Linked DNA regions of Neobacillus sp. PS2-9. The protein of the gene in region 2 interacts with the protein of the main gene of each other region in a pairwise test. Links are inferred from orthologs where the notes say so. Each region holds a gene or a part of one and is shown on either strand. Other genes may lie near its edges. The genes, in order: ezrA and ftsA.

Region 1 (10,082 bases), 2.3 Mb from region 2 along the record:
ATAAGCTTATCCTAATCGCACTGTCTGCCTTCTCTTCTGGCACACCCATTGCAAGCAATGTACCACTTGGTGATTTCTTCTTTGACGAACACGCACTCGTTGTTGAAACAAATATTTCTTCCTGCTCAAGGGTATGAATTAATACCTCAGACTTCAATCCTTTTAACGATATATTTAATATATGTGGAGCTGCATTCTCTACAGGAGTATGAATAGTTACTTGCTCTATGTTAGTTAACCCTGTTCTTAGCATGCTCAGGATGGTCTTCATTTTTGCTATACCTGCTTCACTTTTCATCAAGGTCATCCGAAGTGCTTTTGCCATTGCTACAGCACCTGCCACATTTTCTGTCCCGCTTCGAATAGTCCTTTCCTGATTCCCACCCGATAATAAAGGGGCAAGCTTGGCCCCTTCTCGAATAAAAAGAGCACCTGTCCCTTTAAGTCCATGAAATTTATGAGCAGAAAAGGAACAAAGATCGATTCTGTTTTGGTGAATAGCTAGAGGAACCTTTCCCACACCTTGGACAGCGTCTACATGAAAAAGGATGGTTGGGTATTTTTTCAACATTTCTCCTACCTCTTTAATCGGTTGAATTGTACCCACTTCATTGTTAACGTGCATAATCGAAATTAAGATGGTGTCCTTGCGAATGGCCTTTTCAACATCTTCCACACTCACCCTCCCCTGAGGATTGACAGGGAGATAGGTAATATCGAATCCATTCTGTTCCAACTGCTCCATAACTGCACGAACAGAGGCGTGCTCCACACTTGTAGTAATAAGGTGACGACCTCTTTTTTTATTTAATAATGCCGCACCTTTTATCGCTATATTGTTACTTTCTGTTCCACCTGAAGTAAAGTAAATTTCATTAGGTTCTACAGTTAAAAGCTTTGCCACTTGCTCCCTCGCATGAGTTAACAGCTTTTCTGCCTGTATTCCCAATCCATGCAATGAAGAGGGATTTCCAAAATATTCACTTGAAACAGTAACATAAGATTCAAGTACCTCTTTATATGGCTTTGTCGTTGCACTATTATCTAAATAAATCACTAACTTTCCCCTCCATAAGAAGACGAACTTACAAAATAAAATCTTAACATAAAAACCGAAACATTTGAAAAATAATATTATACAAAAAACCGACCTAGCTATTGCTAAATCGGTTTATCATTTTATTCCATTTCAATTGTAGCCTTTATCTTCTTTAACGCATCAGGGTCAACCCCATCCAAAGATGCCGCTACCTGTTCTAAAGCTTCTTGAAAATCATACTGTCTGAATGCCGTTTCAGCATCAGCTAATCCTTTAGCAACTGATGGATGGTGGCTACGATAACGATTTCCATATTGAATTGCTTTTTCAGCTAAAGTGACATTCTCAATAAGCTCAATCGTTGAATTTACAAGTTTTTCAACTGTCAGTACTGCAATTTCTAAATACTGATTTAGAGCAGATATATTTAGAGGCTTTTCTTCAAGTTGGTATCGGACATTATTGATGCTTTCGTTTGTATCTTCTATTAAATATTTATAATCCTCAGGCAACCCAGGAACGTTACTCTTTGAAACAAGACGAACAGTTTCTGCTACTTTCTTGGTAAGTTCCTTAATTTTTTCCCTTGCTTCAAGTTCGTCCTTTCTCAAGGCTTGAAGTTTTTGGGCAAAAGCTTGCTGCCCTTCACATATCATATCCAGTTGGTCTTTTAACTCACTTAATTCTTCACTAATCGCTGATTGAGCCGTTTCATTCATCTTTAACTTTTCAACCAAAATTTCATAATGCTTATACACCGTTGAAAGTTCTTTTTCTAGATTATTTTGAACCTCTAAATCACTATCTGATAATTGATAGCTCGCTTGAACATGAATTAATTCATTTGAAAGATTCTTATTTTCCTCTTGAGCAGAAGCAAGTTGTTCAGCAGCAACCTTATTATTTTTCATGACATAATGTTTTGCGTGTACTTCCTTTTCCAAGAGGTCAAAAAGAATATCAATTCGATCCTTTACTTCCTTAATGCCCTCTTCTGCTTTTTCAATTTCGGTGGTTTCAATCAAGCGAATATTTTCAGCAATTTTCTCTTCAAGGCGTTGTATTTCAGTGGTTACATTTAAATGCTCTAAGTGATAATCCTGCTCTGTCATTTCTCGATAGCCCTCAAGACAATCTGCTAGCTGATTTGGAAGAAGAGATTGACTTTCAATTAAAAGCTGAGGAATTAAATCCATATGGTTCTTGATTGTTCCAAGCTGACTATGAATAAGTAAAACTACTTCTCGAGCTTCAAGATAATTACCGAGCTCCGTTTTTTCATCAAATTCCTGGAACTTCTGTGCCACTTCATTTAGTTTTGCTTCTAAGTGCTTTTCAGACTTACCAAAACTATGACGATGAGCAAGTAACATTTTTTTTGATTCTCTATAAAGTTCCTTAAGTTCCTCAATTTCCACTCTGTTCTTTTCTTCACTGCCCACTAGTTCATGCAGCTCTTCTAGTACCTTTTTAATTTGTTCCTCTGTTTCCATTAGCTTCGTATTAATCGCCTGTTGGGCTTCTTTTGCCTTTTTGAATCTATAGCGATCTATATATTCTTCTGCATCAAAAAGCATTTCTTCTAAATCAGGAAGCTGAACCGTTACCACATCATCCCACTGACTACGCCAACGCTCAAAAAGCTCCTCAGTCTGACCCGTCATATTTAACTGTTTAACTTTCGACATTTCATCTAGTATGGGACGATTCATAATATCGATTTTCCACGCTTCCAATCGATCCATTTCTTTAAAATACTTTTTCTTTATTAAATATCCCACTATAAATAAGGCTAATAATAGGATGAAAAATCCAATGATAAATTTCACAAGTAAGCCCCCTATTTCAAACAACATTGATTCCACTATGTATTCAAATCATCTATTTTAGAAAAACTCATTAAGTTCAATTCAATGCTTTTATGATACCATGTAAACGACATTTTTTGACTATTATTTTCAATTTTTTTGTAAAATAAAAAAAAAATAGCGATTACCGCTATTTTAGTACTGCTCCCTTTTTGATAGGTATGTCTGAACAAAGTGTTTTATCAATCCATAAGTGAAGATCCTTAAGATATTTCTGCTCGAAAAATGGCTCATTCGGAAATACATATAGTACTTCTCTCATATAATTGCTATTCATAAACGGCATCATGATTAATCCTTTTAGCTGTATAATTAAATAAGGAATGGAATGTGGTCTGAATTCATGCCATTCAAAACCCCGTTCAAATATTTTTTGAAAATAATATTTTTCTTTTAAAGAATAGGTGGACATGATTTCCCTTACTACTTGGGAATCCATCGACATCTCCCTGTAAATGAAACTAGCAAGCTGGTAGTTCTCACATTGGTAATGGAGCAAATCAGATACCACACGTTTTAAGCACTCTTTTGCCCCTCTATCAATAGATGCATAAGCAGCTTCCATCTTTCGGGTGTACTGTTCAAAAAAATGCATAAAGCAATATTCTAAGAGACCTGTTTTATTATTAAAATGATAGGCAATCGTTGCGGTATTTACATTAGCTGCATGAGCAATTTCCCTTATTGACGTTCCTGAGTACCCATTGGAATTAAATAACGTGATAGCGGCCTTAACAATTGCTTCTTTTGCATTTTTCTTCATCCATTCTCCCCCTTCAGGTAATTCCCATAATCCCCTTATCATAATGATTCTTGGTGTCACAATTGATTCCTTTAAGAAAATATCGACAAAGTATGCTCATTTTCTCTGATTTTTGATAAAATAAAATATAAATTATAAGAGAAAAAGGTGAAATACCGTGTTTAACGTCGAAATGTACACCGGAAATCGAGAAGAAAATTATGAACTTGTTAAGAAGCAATTACAGGCTCTCCTTCACGATGAGAAAAATCAAGTTGCCAATCTTAGCAATGCCTCTGCCTTATTGAACCAATTTCTAGACCGCGTTAATTGGGTAGGATTTTATCTACTAGATACGAATGACGAACTAGTGTTGGGTCCCTTCCAAGGACTCCCAGCATGCATACGCATCCCTCTTGGCAAGGGTGTTTGCGGTACTGCTGCATTAAAAAAGGAAACCCTTCTTGTTGAAGACGTGAATCAGTTCCCAGGTCATATTGCATGTGATGCTGCTTCACAATCAGAAATAGTTGTTCCACTGCTAAAAGGAGAGCAATTAATCGGCGTTTTAGATGTTGATTCTCCTGAATTAAATCGGTTTGATAAGCTCGACCAACAAAAACTTGAAGAATTCGTAGAAATTCTCGTTACCTATCTGTAAAAACAAAAACTCGCTTAGGCGAGTTTTTTTAGATCCTATCAAATGCCTGCTCTAAATCTTCTTTAATATCCTCCCAGGCTTCAAGACCCACTGAAAGACGAAGCAAGGTTTGATTAATCCCCATTTTTAACCGTTCCTCGTCTGGAACAACGGCATGTGTCATGGTAGCCGGGTGTTGAATTAATGTCTCTGCATCCCCAAGACTGACCGCAATTTTAATTAAGTTGAGCTGATTCATAAACATTTGAGCCGTTTCTTTCGTTCCCTTAATCGAAAATGATATAAGCCCTCCTGGTTTTTTCATTTGTTTTTTCATTATTGAGTAATCAGGGTGCTCTGAATCCCCGGGATAATAAATAGCATCCACCTTCGGATGTTGTTTAAGAAAGTCAAATAAGACAGTTGTATTTTCACAATGGCGATCCATCCGTACCGGAAGCGATTTTAACCCCCGTAACAACAGCCACGCATCGAATGGCGAGATAATTCCCCCTATATCCTTTTGAGTTGTCCTTGAAACTTGGTTAATAGTCTCTCTTCCTCCAACCACGATTCCAGCGATGACATCGCCATGTCCGCAAATATATTTTGTTGCACTGTGTATGACAATATCGCAGCCATTTCTAATTGGATTTTGTAAATAAGGAGAGCAAAACGTATTGTCCACTACTACGGGAATTCCCTTTTCTTTCGCCACATCTGCAACCATTTGAAGATCAACAAGCTTCATTGTTGGATTAATGGGAGTCTCAATATAGATACAAGCTGTATTTGGTTTAATTTGGTTTTCAAGGGTCTCCCTTGTATCCATTAGTGAAAAATCATGTTCAATATGATACTTCTCCTGTAATAATTCGAGCAATCCAAATGTACAACCATAAACACCCTGAGAGCATAGAATGTGGTCACCTGATTTTGTTAAAGCAATTAGCACTGCACTCACGGCAGCCATGCCTGACGAAAAAGCTAAAGCAGCTTCCCCCTTTTCAAGTGCAGCCATTCTGTCTTCCAGAATTTTTACGGTGGGATTTCCTAATCTTGAATAAATATATCCCTCTTCTTTCCCAGCAAACCTACTTTCCCCTTGCTCCGCACTCTCGAAGGTAAAGGTGGATGTTTGATATAACGGGGGAACTAAGCTTCCTTGATGATTTTCCGCATGATAGCCAAAATGAATGACTTCAGTTTCAAAACGAGGTTTTTTATCTTTCAATGTAGACTCCTCCTAATTGTAAGCGTTATCATTTTTTTACTTATAAACTATGATGGGTATGTAAAAATCGTTAAGGGCTGAATTCTGTCAAGTTTCAGCCCCTTAACTTGCTTTACTATTGTCAGCTTGTGTAACTACTTTATTTTTCCCCGTGCCTTTTGCGTGGTACAATGCTTCATCTGCTCTTTTAAATAGATATTGATACGTATCAGGTTTTTCGCTATTCCAATAGGAAACACCACACGACACAGTAATGTGAGGGTTAGAACTCTCAGATACCTTTGTCACTAATCTTTCAGCGATAACCGCTCCGGATGATAAAGGAACTTTGGGGAGATAGATGGCGAGTTCTTCTCCGCCCCAGCGTGCTCCCACATCATTCCCCCTGATATTTCCTTTAATGAAATTTGCGACTTGTATAAGTATTTCATCGCCTATTTGGTGACCGTAGGTATCATTGATTTCCTTGAAATTATCAATATCAATAAGAATAAAGGTTCCTTCACTATCTACTTTCATAGAAGTCTGAATTTTTTCATCTAAATAATTACGTGAATGGAGCTTTGTTAGATGATCAGTGGTAACTAATTTCTTGAGTTCCTCTCTCAACATGGAGTTGGTTAGGGAAAGCGATAAATGATGTACTAATGTCTGAAGAAGTTGAAATGTCTCAAAAGAAAAGAAATAGGGTTTTTCCTGCATGATCATTGAAAAACCTTTTAAATTCTTACCAAGTACTAATGGTACAACCATTATGGAATGAAAGCATGTACTAGGATTGGTAAGCGGAAGACTTATATCCCCAAATAATAGTGGATCATTTTCAGTATTTAATTTTCCTTTTATGTATTCTATATAGGTTTGAGCAGTTGTTGAAAAAAAGAAGGGTGTGGAACCAGGGAGTATTTTGACCTTGGCTTTCTCAGTAGAGCCTAAAAAGAAACCAACCTCTTTTGCATTAAAGGAAGATTTAATTTGTTCTGCCATAAATGTCAATGTATCAGCTAATGGCAGGTTAGAATTTAAACGATAGGAAGTTTCGTTAATTAATTGAAGCTCTAAAATGGTCTTTCTTGACTGCTGATAGTGGTGGGCATTTTCGAGAGCGGCTCCTGCACTTTCTGCCAACAAGGTCATAAATTCCACTTCTTTAGTCGGAATATCCTGAGCATTAGGTGCAATAATCTGTAATACCCCATAAACCCCCTGCTTGCCTTTTAAAGGTGCATAAAGTATGGTACTCTTTTCCGTATGAGAAAACTCATATTGAACATTACCTGATAAATACGCTGTTGTTGCTGCAATATTTTCACTATCATATTCCAGGTCAATGACTGGGAGGTCGCTATGTTTGTAGGTAGTCTGTGACAATAACAGGAAATATGAAAAGTTTGGATATTCTTCTTTAAGAATAACCAATAGTTCGCTCAGAAGACCTTCTTCATCTAAAAACGAATGTAGCTTTTCTGATATTCCATATAATTTTCTAAAATCAACTATGTCCAAAATATTTGTTCTCCTCTTTAGCTAAAATCCCAAATATATACATCGCAACCTAATTATAGTTAATTTATGTTAGCAATTGATATACTTTTTTTGAATAATTTATTAATTTTTTTTACAAACATGTTTGAATGTCATTCCTCGAACTCTGAGTTAACAAAAATATACTTGACTTTAGAGTAATAAAAATAATATAATACTCTTTGTGTAAAATATTGCAGCCTATTGAGTTCACTTGAATAGTCTCATTTTGTTCCTCATGAGAGTTTTGCTATCTCATTTGATGGTGTATCTTGTAACCCTTAGCTGCTAGGGCGAAGGTGCATGAAAACAAAATGACTGTCAACGAGTCTCATACCGGTTTTTATTTTACCAAAATAAAAACACTAAGGAGGAGTCATTCATGGCTCGATATACTGGCCCAAGCTGGAAATTATCTCGTCGTCTTGGAATCTCTCTAAGCGGCACAGGTAAAGAATTAGAAAAGCGTCCTTACGCTCCTGGACAACACGGTCCAAACCAACGCAAAAAGCTTTCTGAATACGGATTACAATTACAAGAGAAGCAAAAGCTTCGTCACATGTATGGTGTTAACGAGCGCCAATTCCGTACTCTTTTCGATAGAGCTGGCAAATTATCTGGTATCCACGGTGAAAACTTCATGGCGTTACTTGAGTCACGTCTTGATAACGTTGTTTACCGTTTAGGTCTTGCTCGCACTCGTCGTGCAGCTCGCCAATTAGTTAACCACGGTCACATCCTAGTTAATGGATCACGCGTAGATATCCCATCTTACCGTGTAACTGCTGGTCAAACAATCAGCGTTCGTGAAAAGTCACGCAACCTAGATGTTATTAAAGAAGCAATCGAAGTGACAAACTTCGTACCTGATTTCTTAACATTTGATGCTGACAAATTAGAAGGTACTTTCACTCGCTTACCTGAGCGTTCTGAGTTACCTGCTGAAATTAACGAAGCTCTTATCGTTGAGTTCTACTCACGTTAATAGTAAAAAAGTCCTCATACCATTTGGTATGAGGACTTTTTTTATATTTCTCTTCAAGAAAAAGGGCTCTGATTCCTCAAAGCCCTTTACTATTAATATTTAATTAATGTGTATTTCTTTTTCCCTCTTCTAATAATGGTAAACTGACCGTCGATTCGATCATTTTCCTGAAGGGCATAAGCCGTGTCGGTAATCTTTTCACCGTTTATCGTGACTGCTCCATTGGTGATATCCTCACGAGCTTGACGTTTAGAAGGAGAAATTTTTGCAGCAACTAGTAAGTCAACCAGGTTGCCATCTTCCTCGCCTGCATCAAATGACGGAACATCTTTAAAGCCCTGCTTAATTTCAGCAGCAGAAAGATTTTTCACATCCCCGCTGAATAAGGCTTGGGAAATCTTAATGGCCTGCTGTAGAGATTCTTCACCATGGATTAGACGAGTCATTTCTTCCGCTAACGTCTTTTGTGCTTTACGAAGATGCGGCTCTTCTTGAACACTATGTTCCAATTGTTCAATTTCTTCGTGTGAAAGGAATGTAAAGTACTTTAAGTATTTCACAACATCCGCATCTGCTGTGTTGATCCAGAACTGGTAGAATTCGTACGGTGTCGTCTTTTCTGGGTCTAACCAGATGGCACCGCCTTCTGTCTTTCCGAATTTCGTTCCATCAGCCTTCGTTACAAGCGGAATCGTCAATCCAAATGCCTTTGATTCTTCATGCATTTTACGGATTAACTCTAGACCTGAAGTAATATTCCCCCATTGGTCACTTCCGCCAATCTGTAATTTACAATTATGGTGGTCATATAGATGATTGAAATCCATTGCCTGTAAAATCGTGTAAGTAAATTCAGTAAAAGAGATTCCCGTCTCAAGACGAGATGCGATTGTATCTTTTGCAAGCATATAGTTGACACCAATATGCTTACCGATATCACGCAGGAAGGTTACAATATCCATTGAACCTGCCCAATCATAGTTATTAACCATAATCGCTCCATTTTCACCGTCAAAGTCAAAAATAGAGGATAGCTGCTTTTGAATCCCTGCAACATTGTCCTGAACGGTTTCTAAAGTAAGCAATTTACGCTCTTCACTTTTCCCGCTAGGATCACCAATTAATCCTGTTGCACCTCCGACCAACACTATAGGTCGATGGCCGTGCTGTTGAAATCTTCTTAAAGTTAGAAACGCAACTAGATGCCCAATATGCAAACTATTTGCTGTTGGATCTACTCCGCAATAAAGGGAAATGCTTTCCTTACTTAATAAGTCCTTTAATCCTTCTTCATCCGTTTGCTGGTAGATGATGCCTCTCCAGGTTAAATCCTGTAATAAATCCATTTTAATCCCCTCCAAAAATAAAAATAAAAACGCCCCTGCAAATATGCAGGGACGTAAATTTACGCGGTACCACCCAGCTTGAGGAACTTTCCTCCAACTCGAAAAAAATAACGGTTTTGACCGTTCTCCATTACTAAGCAGTGTGTTCACAGAGAAAGCTCGAGGAGGTAATTCATTCTTCTATTTGTGTCAGCTTGCACCACCGCTGACTCTCTAGAAACAGGGATAGAAGAACTACAGTTTGTTCCTGTCAAAGCTTTTTATTAAAATTAACTATAGCTTTTTTTATCACATTTCAAAGAGCATGTCAAACATCCACTGGAAATTTCAGAAAAATGTAGAAGGTTGTCAGTTTTTATACCTTCTATATGCTATAATGTATGTGATTTTAGATGAGGTGATGCTATTGATGAATGAAAAAATGCAAGCCTGGATGGAAAAAGCAAAGTCCATACTCAACTTATTTACCCATAAAAAAACGGTAAAAAGTGCACGAATTACCTATCAAGTAGTTTGGAACCTTTTTCTCCTTGTGATGACGGTTGCCATTCTTGGAGGTTCATTTGCAACAGGTGTAGGAGCTGGTTATTTTGCCTCCCTTGTGAAAGATGAACCGGTCCGTCCTTACGAGAGTATGAAAAAGGATATTTATAATTACACGGAAACATCCGATTTATACTATGCTGATAATGTTTACCTCGGCA
Region 2 (9,935 bases):
CTGTTGATTTCCGCTCCAGGCACGAGCGGTTCGTGGGTGTTTCTGCGAGCCTCCTCGGCGCTTGCGCCTGCGGGATCTCCCCTGAACCATACTCCCACAGGAGTCTTCGTGCCTTCCGCTACTATCAACAGAGTATAAAAATTAACCCTGTTTTTAACACAGCCTTACAAAAAAAGCATGGTCCGGGTTGGACCATGCTTTTAATAGTTTTTTATAGTGCTACCGCTTTAGATTATCTTCTACGGTTACGGTTTCTTAGGAATGTCGGAATATCTAATGTTTCCTCTTGGGCTACATTCGTATTTCGAACTGGTTCTTGTGGAGCTTCTTCACGTTTGTGCTCTCTCTTAACAGTTCCAACAGCAGGTTTTGCTTGTCCAAAGGATGGACGTGTTACTTTTGGTTGTGAACCTTCTTCGTTAAAACCAGTGGCAATGACGGTTACAATAATCTCATCTTTCAAGTTTTCATTAATTACGGAACCGAAAATCATATTCACTTCTTGGTCAGATGCTGTTGCAACAATATCAGCAGCCTCTTGCACCTCATAAAGACTTAAGTTAGTTCCCCCAGTAATATTCATTAGAACACCCTGAGCCCCATCAATAGAGGTTTCTAATAAAGGTGAGCTGATTGCTTTCTTTGCTGCCTCTGCTGCACGGTTTTCTCCTGCAGAGACACCAATTCCCATTAAGGCAGAGCCTTTATTTGACATAATCGTTTTTACGTCAGCAAAGTCTAAATTGATTAATCCAGGAACAGCGATCAAATCAGAAATACCTTGAACCCCTTGACGAAGAACATTGTCTGCCTCGCGGAAAGCTTCAAGCATTGGAGTGCTTTTATCAACAATTTCCAGAAGGCGGTCATTTGGAATGACGATTAATGTATCAACCGCTTCTTTCATTGATCCAATTCCACCAGAAGCCTGGTTTGAACGTTTTTTACCTTCAAAAGTAAATGGACGTGTAACAACACCCACTGTTAACGCACCAAGGTCACGAGCAATTTGAGCAATAACTGGTGCTGCACCAGTACCTGTACCGCCACCCATACCAGCAGTAACAAACACCATATCAGCACCTCTAAGTGCTTCCTCTAATTGTTCCTTACTTTCTTCTGCGGCCTTTTTACCAACCTCTGGATTAGCACCTGCTCCAAGACCACGAGTCAATTTCGCACCAATCTGCATTTTGACTTCAGCTTTGGAAAGGTTTAAGGCTTGTGCATCAGTGTTTACTGCGATAAATTCAACACCTTGAACGCCATGCTCAATCATTCTGTTTACCGCGTTGTTTCCTCCGCCGCCAACCCCGATAACTTTTATTGTTGCAAGAGAATCTAAATTTGTATCAAATTCTAACATGACAAATCCTCCTAATTCGCCGATTTTCTTTTTCGAGGATGTTTATTCGAAAAAGTAACCAAGGAATTTTTTTACTTTTGATGACATCTTATCTTCCGGATGTTTTTCTACTTTTGCTTTAGGTTGATGTTGTTGTTTTGGTGTTCTTTTTTCAGTTGGTTCAGCTACCACAGATGCACCCGTACCACCAATATTTCCACCTGGTAATCTACCATTCTTGTAAGCATATTTTATTAAACCAACCGCCGTTGTATATTGAGGTTCTCTTACACCAATATAGTCTGGTACCGCAAGGCGAACAGGATTTTGGAACATATCCTGTGCGAGTTCCAATACCCCTTGCATTTTTGCTGTTCCACCTGTTAATACAAAACCACCTGGTAACTCTGTTACACCTAAACGCTTCAATTCATTAACAATTAATTCAAATATTTCTTCCATTCTAGCTTCAATAATTTCAGATAAATAGAGCTGGTTAAATTGTTGATGTTGATCACTGCCAATAATAGGAACACTGAAAAACTCATCTTCAGAAGCAATATCATAGAAGGCATGTCCGTATTTAACCTTAATTTTCTCAGCATCCTCTGTTGAGGTGTGCAAAACTTTTGAAAGGTCGTTCGTTAATAAATCTCCGCCAACAGGAATTACACTTGTCGCCTTTAAAAATCCTTCCTCAAACACAGCGATAGTAGTAGAACCTCCGCCAATATCGATGAGGGCAACACCTAGATTTTTTTCATCTTTGGATAAAGCATAATCTCCTGCAGCTAACGGCTGAAGAACAATGTCTACTATCTCAAGTCCTGCTCGTTCTACACAGCGTAATGTATTTATGATGATAGATTTAGATCCAGTAATAAGTGTACCATCCATTTCTAGACGAACACCAATCATTCCACGAGGATCGTTAATTTCATCTTTACCATCTAAAATGAATTGTTTTCGAATCACACCAATGTTTTCTCGTTCAGGTGGAATGGATCCCACATGTGATGCTTCAATGACACGAATGACATCTTCATTCGTAATTTCTCGGTTTTGGCTGGATACAGCGACAATCCCATGACAGTGCTGAAGCATTACATTATGACCTGATATTCCGACTACCACTTCTCTAATCTCCATGCCAATCATTCTTTCTGCCTGTTCAATCGCCCTCTTAATAGAATGAACGGTATCGTCCATGTCAACAATCGATCCCTTACGTAATCCTTCAGATTTCACATTGCCAACACCAATTATATTTAACGAGTCTTTGCCCGAGTCATTGACCATTTCACCAATGATAACTTTTACACTGGATGTACCGATGTCAAGACTTACGTATATTTCATTGCTGTTCATTCTTTGGCACCTCCTTTTAATCTCCTTGGGTAGAACAACAACAATTCAATTTTGTTCATTAATAGATTCTCATAGTAATATCTTATAAAATTATTCGTCACAACTACATATTTCCCTTTAAAAAAGTTCAATTTTTTTCTATTTTTTCTTTGTTTGTTGACCATTTTGTTAATAATATTCGTCTTATAACGGCGATATTTTGAAACAACCTGACACCAAACGCAAAAACTGCTGCTAAATACAAGTCTACACCAAGATGAACACCGAGAAAAGCTAAACTTGCTGCAAGCATTATATTAAAAAAGAACCCAGATACAAATACCTTTTCATCATAAATATTTTGCAAATGAGCCCTTATTCCCCCAAAAAGTGTGTCGAAGGCAGCTAATACAGCAATTGATAAATAATTTGAGTATTCTTCAGGAATACTTATTTCTGTTAACAGTCCAAGGAAGATCCCGATCACAAGTCCCACTAACGGAAGCCACATTAGGAACCGCCTCCTTCCTTTATCGGTTCCATATGCCTAATCCTAATTGGATTCTCATAAGCAGGAACAGTAATATTTGGACTAGGTGAAGAAACATTGAGTCTCAAGCTTTCAGCAAAGAATTCATCTCTAGCCTTTGAAACCTTCATTTGGTTTGATAATTTTTCGGCATTGTTCATCGAATCTACACCCACCTTAACCTCAACCGGCAGGGTCCTAATTGTATGACCATCAATCTTTGTTTCCCTATTTATATCCCTAATAACCGTGGTATTTATAATTCGTTGACCATCAATGGAAACATATTTTGCTTCATACATATTTAGTTCATTCAATAGTCTTTTAAGCAATTCAGGGGAAACAACTGTTGTTGCCACAGGTGTTCCTAGCTGTACATCCTCGATGACCGGCTCAATATGTAAGGTGATTCCCGGACCTGAAACCTCGGTCAAGCCTGCCTCCGTTTTTAGCTCCTGAAGTGTATCCCGTAACACCTGCTCCTTACTTTGTTTCCGCTTAGATTCATAGGCTGATAGTTTTTCTTCATTTGAGCGGATTTCACTTAATAAGTTAGACTGTAGCTCTTTTTCTTTGAGCAATGCCTCACGGAGCTGCCAAACATCTCTTGTATCACGTTCTTCAGGCTTCTTCACGGTTTGAAATTGAATTGCAATCATAAAACCAACCACAGCAGCAATTAACGTAAAACTCAAATTCTTCGGCTTGTCCACTTTTTTCACCTAACCTTTTAAATTAATCCTCATGTGGACACATTTTACCCTCAACTTAACTTCCTAATATTGGGTTCAACACGATTTCATCTTCTTTTTCCAAGGAAAAAACCAAATTATCGTTTACCAGTTGGTCTTTTACTCCACCTGTTAGGTTTAATGATGAAGTTAATACTTCTGGGTCACCAATAGCTGTAATGACAAATGGCGCGGGGTGTGGGACTCCATCCACAGTAATGACCGGTCCATTGCAAACAATGTACGAATGACTTGTTAACCTCTGTCCATTAATAGCAACCGCCGCTGCACCGGAAATATATAATTCATTAATAACCTTAAAAACATGGTGTTCATGAACAAGATAATTGTTCACATTATCTTCCTTCGGATCATAGGCACCATCTGTCAAAGTAATCTTAACGCCTTTTCCTTTTACCTTGACTTTTCCGAGGTACATCCTGTACTTTTCTGCATCTTCTGCTAGGTTTAAAAATACTTGTGTTTCTTTAGCAAGATCCTTCTCGTTTTTTAATACCTTGTCCTGTTTTTGGTTTAGTTCCTTTTGTAGCTTGCGATTTGTCTCCTCTTGGGCAATCAATTGATTTCTTAATCCAAGAGTTTTTTCATATTGTTTGCCTGACAAACTAGGCTTTTCTTTTTGATTCTCCAGTTGGGTCAAATGATAAGAAAAGGCAATCATAAACCCCAAAACTAAGCAGACAAGGGACAAGATCACGTGTTTACCCCTTACCTTAATTTTCTTCAACTTCTTTTTCCTCCACTTCTGGTTCAAAAGCCTTAAAATAAGAGCCTACTTCCACATCAATTATCCCTTTTTTATTAGGATCTAATTGGCTAATGATTGAGGGATAATGCACCATTTTTTCCGAAAAACTTCTGAGAGTTGCACTTACCTCAAATCCATCATTCATAAACAAGGAAATGTGATACTGGTCTGTTTTTTTCGGAGAATAATGAATTTCAGAAATGGAGTTTAAAATTTCACTCGGGAGATTTTGTAACTCTTTTACCATTTCGTTTAGGGCTTTCCCTTCTTTGAATTCGAAAAGAATTGGAGAATTAACTGGGATTTTTTCCTCATTTCTATCTTTCAAAATTTTACCATTTTCCATAACTGGATAATAGTTTGATTCCTGTTTAAGATACGCTATTCTTTTATGTTCTCTAACTTGAATTTGAACTGTGTTTGGCCATTGAATCTTTATATCTGCCTCTTTTATTTCGGATAAGCCCTGTAATTTCGAAGAAACCTCACTCTTCTTGACTTTCCATATATTCGTAGTCTTAGAAATACCACTTTTGCTAATAATTTCAGAGTCAGTATAAACTTCATTGCCTTCTATCCTAATTGTCTTTACATGGCTTAATGGGGATTGTGTATAAGCGATAATTACTATCATTGTAAAAAACAAAAATAGCAGGAGCACCAGCCTTTTGTTTGCTTTTCGTCGTCTTTGCTCCTTTAACTTAGGAATACGATCCTCTAGAGCAACAATTTTACCTTTTTCCATCATAATTCCTCCAAATGAAAAGCCTTAGCTTGGGGGCGCTGGTTGCCCTACACTATAAAGCCCATAAAGCATGTCTATAAGTTCCGCTACGTTATCTATAGAAAGTGAAACAACGGCACGAAAACTCATGCCGTCATTCATTTTCTTCCTAGTTTCCATCTGTAATATTATCAGTAATTATAACACAATATTTGTCATTAGTAAGAGATTTCTTACAATAAATACAAGGATTATTTACGTCCGACTATTTCAACCTCTGTTTCCATTTTTACTCCATAGAGGTTAAAAATCGTATCCTTAATATGCTGAATTAAGGCTAAGACATCTGCGGCAGTGGCGTTCCCAGCATTTACAATAAAGTTACCGTGCATTTCAGAAATTTTTGCTCCACCCATGCTAAATCCCTTTAGACCAGCTGCTTCAATAAGTTTTCCTGCATAGTTAGGAAGTGGATTACGGAAAATACTACCAGCACAAGGGAAATTCCATGGTTGCGTTTCTTTTCGATAATCCTTGTTTTTTTGCATTTGTGCCACAATGGCTGCCCTATCACCTGTTGTAAGATCAAAAACAGACTCAACCACTACTCCTGGCCGTTTGTTCTGTAATACAGAGGTCCTGTAGGAAAATTTCATTTCCTCATTTGATAGCCATTCCATAGACCCATTTTCAAATAGAACATGAGCCCTAGTTAGGATCTTACTAATGTCTGATCCATGTGCACCAGCGTTCATATAAACTGCTCCACCAACTGATCCGGGTATACCACTAGCAAACTCGAGTCCTGCTAAACCTTTTTTACTGATAAGTGTTGCTAAACTTACAAGCGAATGACCGCCACCGACAGTAATTGTTGTCCCTTCGATCTCTAAGTGGTCTAATCCAGAGCTTAGTTTGATTACGACTCCTTCAATACCTTTATCAGATACAAGAAGATTGGATCCACGACCAATCGCTCGCCAATTTAATCCATGCTTATTTATAACAGACATTACTTTTTTTAAATTTTCAACTGAAGAAGGTTCAATAAAAAGGTCTGCAGGACCTCCAATTTTCATAGTGGTATGGTTGGCTAGAAGCTCATTTTCCTTCACCTTCCCAATATTTAGCGTCTGTAATTCTTTTATTATTTCGTCCATTTTTACCACCTAACTTTCCAAGATGCTAATAGTTCAGTTTATGCACTAAAGTAAATTGGGCTACTTTTGATTCGTCTCCACAAGTTCTTTCATTAATGAGTATAGCTTGCTTGCTGAATCCGGAACCCCCATTTTTTTAGCTTTTGCTTTCATTTCAGTTAAATTCTCATTATCTAATAATATACGGTCAATGTGTGTTACAAGACTTTTACTTGTCAAATCTTTTTCTAACAATAATTCTGCTGCCCCATGATCACTTAAGGATCTAGCGTTCTTTTCTTGATGATTGTTTGTGACATATGGACTTGGAATAAGAATACTTGGAATTCCAAGGGAGGTTAATTCCGCTAGTGTTGTTGCTCCCGCTCTCGAGACAACTAAATCAATACCTGCAAGAACTTCCGGCATGTTATGAATAAAAGGTTTGATCACCACATTCTTGGGATTTCCAACTAACTCTACTTCCTTTTTTACATCCTCAAAATGGGTATCACCCGTTACATAAAGAATTTGATACATTTTTTCTGCAAACTCAGGCAATGCTTTAACTACTGCTTCATTTATTGGACGTGCGCCTCGGCTTCCACCAAAAATTAATACAGCAGGCTTTGTCGTGCTAAGACTAACAGAGAGTCGGCCACGTATTCCATCCTGACCTACGACCTCTGACGCTCGAGGATTTCCGGTAAAAGCAATCTTTTTCTGAGGGAAATAATCCTTTGCCTCTTCGAAACAGATTGCAATTTTATTTACATATCTGCTTAAAAATTTATTTGTCAGACCAGGTACGCTATTTTGTTCATGAATAATCGTGGGTATACGAAGTTTAGCAGCAGCATAAACGACTGGGCCACACACGTAACCTCCTGTACCGATGACAATGTCCGGCCTAAATGCTTTTAATATTTTTTTACTATCTTGCACACCTTTTAAGAATCTATAAACTGTTTTTACATTTTCGAAAGACAGTTTACGTTTAAAACCAGTTATATGAATCGATTGGAATGCTATATTTTCTCTTGGGACAATTTTACTTTCTAGACCATTAGTTGTACCTATGTATAGAAACTCTGCGTCTTTGTTTTCTTTTTGAATTTCTCTAATTAGTGCTAGAGCCGGATATATATGACCGCCAGTCCCTCCACCGCTTACTGCTATTCTCATCTTTTCCACCTCATTAACTATTTAACACCTAATTGCATACCTATATTACTATAAAAATTGAAGAAAGAAAGCAAATGATAAAAGATTGTTAAGTAAATGTAAAGAAGGCCCTAGATAAAATGCTTTTTTAAACCAGTCCGTTGATCTCCGCTCCAGGTGCTTCGCTTTCCGTGGGCGTTTCGGCGAGCCTCCTCGGCGCTTGCGCCTGCGGGGTCTCCCCTGACCCGTACTCCCACAGGAGTCTTCGCACCTTCCGCTCCAATCAACTAAGTGCATTTCATCAATATGCTTTATCATAGCCAAATAAAAAGAACCCTGCCACTGAACAGGGTGTCATTTTCAATATCTTGAATAACGGCTGATATTAAGGAGAACACCGATTGCCATTAACATTAATGTTAGCGAGGAGCCTCCATAGCTTAAAAATGGTAATGTAATTCCTGTGACTGGCATTAGTCCCGTTACAACACCAATATTAATCATTACTTGAATGGCGACCATCGCGATGATTCCAACAGCTAGAAAGCTTCCATACAAGTCTGGAGCACCAAGCGCAATTCGAATGCCCCGCCAAAGCAAGAGAGCAAAAAGTAATAAAATAAACGAACCACCTATAAATCCTAATTCCTCTGAAAGAATGGCAAAAATAAAATCGGTTTGCGGCTCGGGTAAGTAAAAAAACTTTTGCCGGCTTTCTCCAAGACCAAGTCCAAAAAGCCCCCCTGGACCAATGGCGTATAGCGATTGAATAATTTGAAATCCACTCCCTAAAGGATCGGACCAAGGGTCTAAGAAAGAGGTAATCCTCTTTATTCTGTATGGTGCTGAAGCAATTAATCCAACAAACCCAGCAACACCTAATAACCCCAAGAAAGCAAAATGACTAATGCGGGCCCCTGCAATAAAGATCATTACGATACAAGTCCCCATCATGACAGTTCCTGTCCCTAAATCGGGTTGAAGCATAATCATCGCAAAGGCTACAAATGCAAGACCTAAAGAAGGGACAAGCCCCTTCTTAAAGGAGGTAATCAACTTTTGCCGCTCAGACAAATATTTTGCTAAAAAAGCAATCATCGCTAGTTTCATAAATTCAGACGGCTGAATGGAGAAAGCTCCTACTCCAATCCAGCTCCTAGATCCATTACGTACATTCCCTATTCCAGGAATTAATACCAACAATAATAATACAAAACAAACGATTAAAATAGTTTTAGACCATGTTCTCCACGTCCAGTAATTAATGTTCATGATAAAAAACATGGCAACAATTCCGACTCCGGCAAATAGCGTCTGCCTTTTGGCAAAGAAAAAGGAATCGTCAAATTTATATTCAGCCCATATCGCACTTGCGCTGTAAACCATGATTAGCCCTATTGCCAGCAGAGTGAAAGTTACAATCATTAAAATAAAATCAGGAGTTGTTCTCTTTGTCGGCACCACTATACACCTCAACTACGAGTTTTAGGGCTTAGCAGCACCACATGTGAGACCCAAAAGTGGTACAAGCCCTTACTTAAGCTTATGCACCGCTTCGATAAAAATGTCTCCCCTGACTTCAAAAGTTTTATATTGATCCCAGCTAGCACATGCTGGGGATAGCAATATAACATCCCCTGATTCAGAGTATCGATAAGCTTCAGGCACTGCCTTGTCAACATTATCGACACGCTTCATTGTTTTTATTCCCGCCTCGTTACCTACACGTTCCAACTTAGGTGCCGTTTGTCCAAAAGTAATCATTGCTTTCACATTTTTCAAATATGGAAGGAGCTCGTCAAATTCATTACCCCGATCAAGTCCGCCGGCAAGGAGAATAATAGGAGTATCAAATGCAGCAAGTGCATTCACTGTTGCTAAAATATTGGTTGCTTTTGAGTCATTATAAAATTTTCTCCCACTTATTTCACCAACGTATTGCAAACGATGTTTGACACCCGTAAACGTTCGAAGTACTTCTTGAATAGCCTTATTATCCACACCCGATAGTTTAGCAGCTGCCATAGCAGATAAGATGTTTTCAAGGTTATGTACTCCAGGTAACGCAATTTCTTCTATTTCCATTACCCTTTCACCATTAAAAACGATCCAGCCTTCGTCAATATATGCTCCATTCGTCAGCTTCATTTTAGTGGAAAAAGGAATGATGCTGGCTTTGGAGTGACG

The links.
Region 1: the proteins of ftsA (region 2) and ezrA interact in binary tests that used the Bacillus subtilis proteins (3 or more experiments, as listed by UniProt). The link is inferred for Neobacillus sp. PS2-9 from one-to-one orthologs.

Annotation. Positions count from the first base shown.
Region 1 is NZ_CP133269.1:1,357,208-1,367,289, reverse strand. The notes cover bases 525-3,461. They hold ezrA (septation ring formation regulator EzrA), read right to left. Parts: upstream 2,869-3,461; coding sequence 1,180-2,868; downstream 525-1,179. Other genes in these bases: refZ (forespore capture DNA-binding protein RefZ), read right to left, coding at 3,038-3,461; RCG25_RS06710 (cysteine desulfurase family protein), read right to left, coding at 525-1,057. In the rest of the region: more of RCG25_RS06710, read right to left, coding at 1-524; more of refZ, read right to left, coding at 3,462-3,670; RCG25_RS06695 (GAF domain-containing protein), read left to right, coding at 3,828-4,310; megL (methionine gamma-lyase), read right to left, coding at 4,339-5,523; RCG25_RS06685 (sensor domain-containing diguanylate cyclase), read right to left, coding at 5,626-7,029; rpsD (30S ribosomal protein S4), read left to right, coding at 7,430-8,032; tyrS (tyrosine--tRNA ligase), read right to left, coding at 8,125-9,378; RCG25_RS06670 (transglycosylase domain-containing protein), read left to right, coding at 9,788-10,082. UniProt on the Bacillus subtilis protein: Negative regulator of FtsZ ring formation; modulates the frequency and position of FtsZ ring formation. Inhibits FtsZ ring formation at polar sites. Interacts either with FtsZ or with one of its binding partners to promote depolymerization.
Region 2 is NZ_CP133269.1:3,646,692-3,656,626, forward strand. Bases 562-3,417 are described here. They hold ftsA (cell division protein FtsA), read right to left. Parts: upstream 2,714-3,417; coding sequence 1,409-2,713; downstream 562-1,408. Other genes in these bases: ftsZ (cell division protein FtsZ), read right to left, coding at 562-1,366; RCG25_RS18305 (small basic family protein), read right to left, coding at 2,841-3,203; RCG25_RS18310 (DUF881 domain-containing protein), read right to left, coding at 3,203-3,417. Outside these bases: more of ftsZ, read right to left, coding at 233-561; more of RCG25_RS18310, read right to left, coding at 3,418-3,934; RCG25_RS18315 (DUF881 domain-containing protein), read right to left, coding at 3,990-4,700; RCG25_RS18320 (cell division protein FtsQ/DivIB), read right to left, coding at 4,687-5,466; murB (UDP-N-acetylmuramate dehydrogenase), read right to left, coding at 5,697-6,605; murG (undecaprenyldiphospho-muramoylpentapeptide beta-N-acetylglucosaminyltransferase), read right to left, coding at 6,666-7,769; spoVE (stage V sporulation protein E), read right to left, coding at 8,109-9,209; murD (UDP-N-acetylmuramoyl-L-alanine--D-glutamate ligase), read right to left, coding at 9,282-9,935. UniProt on the Bacillus subtilis protein: Cell division protein that is required for the assembly of the Z ring. May serve as a membrane anchor for the Z ring. Binds and hydrolyzes ATP. Also involved in sporulation.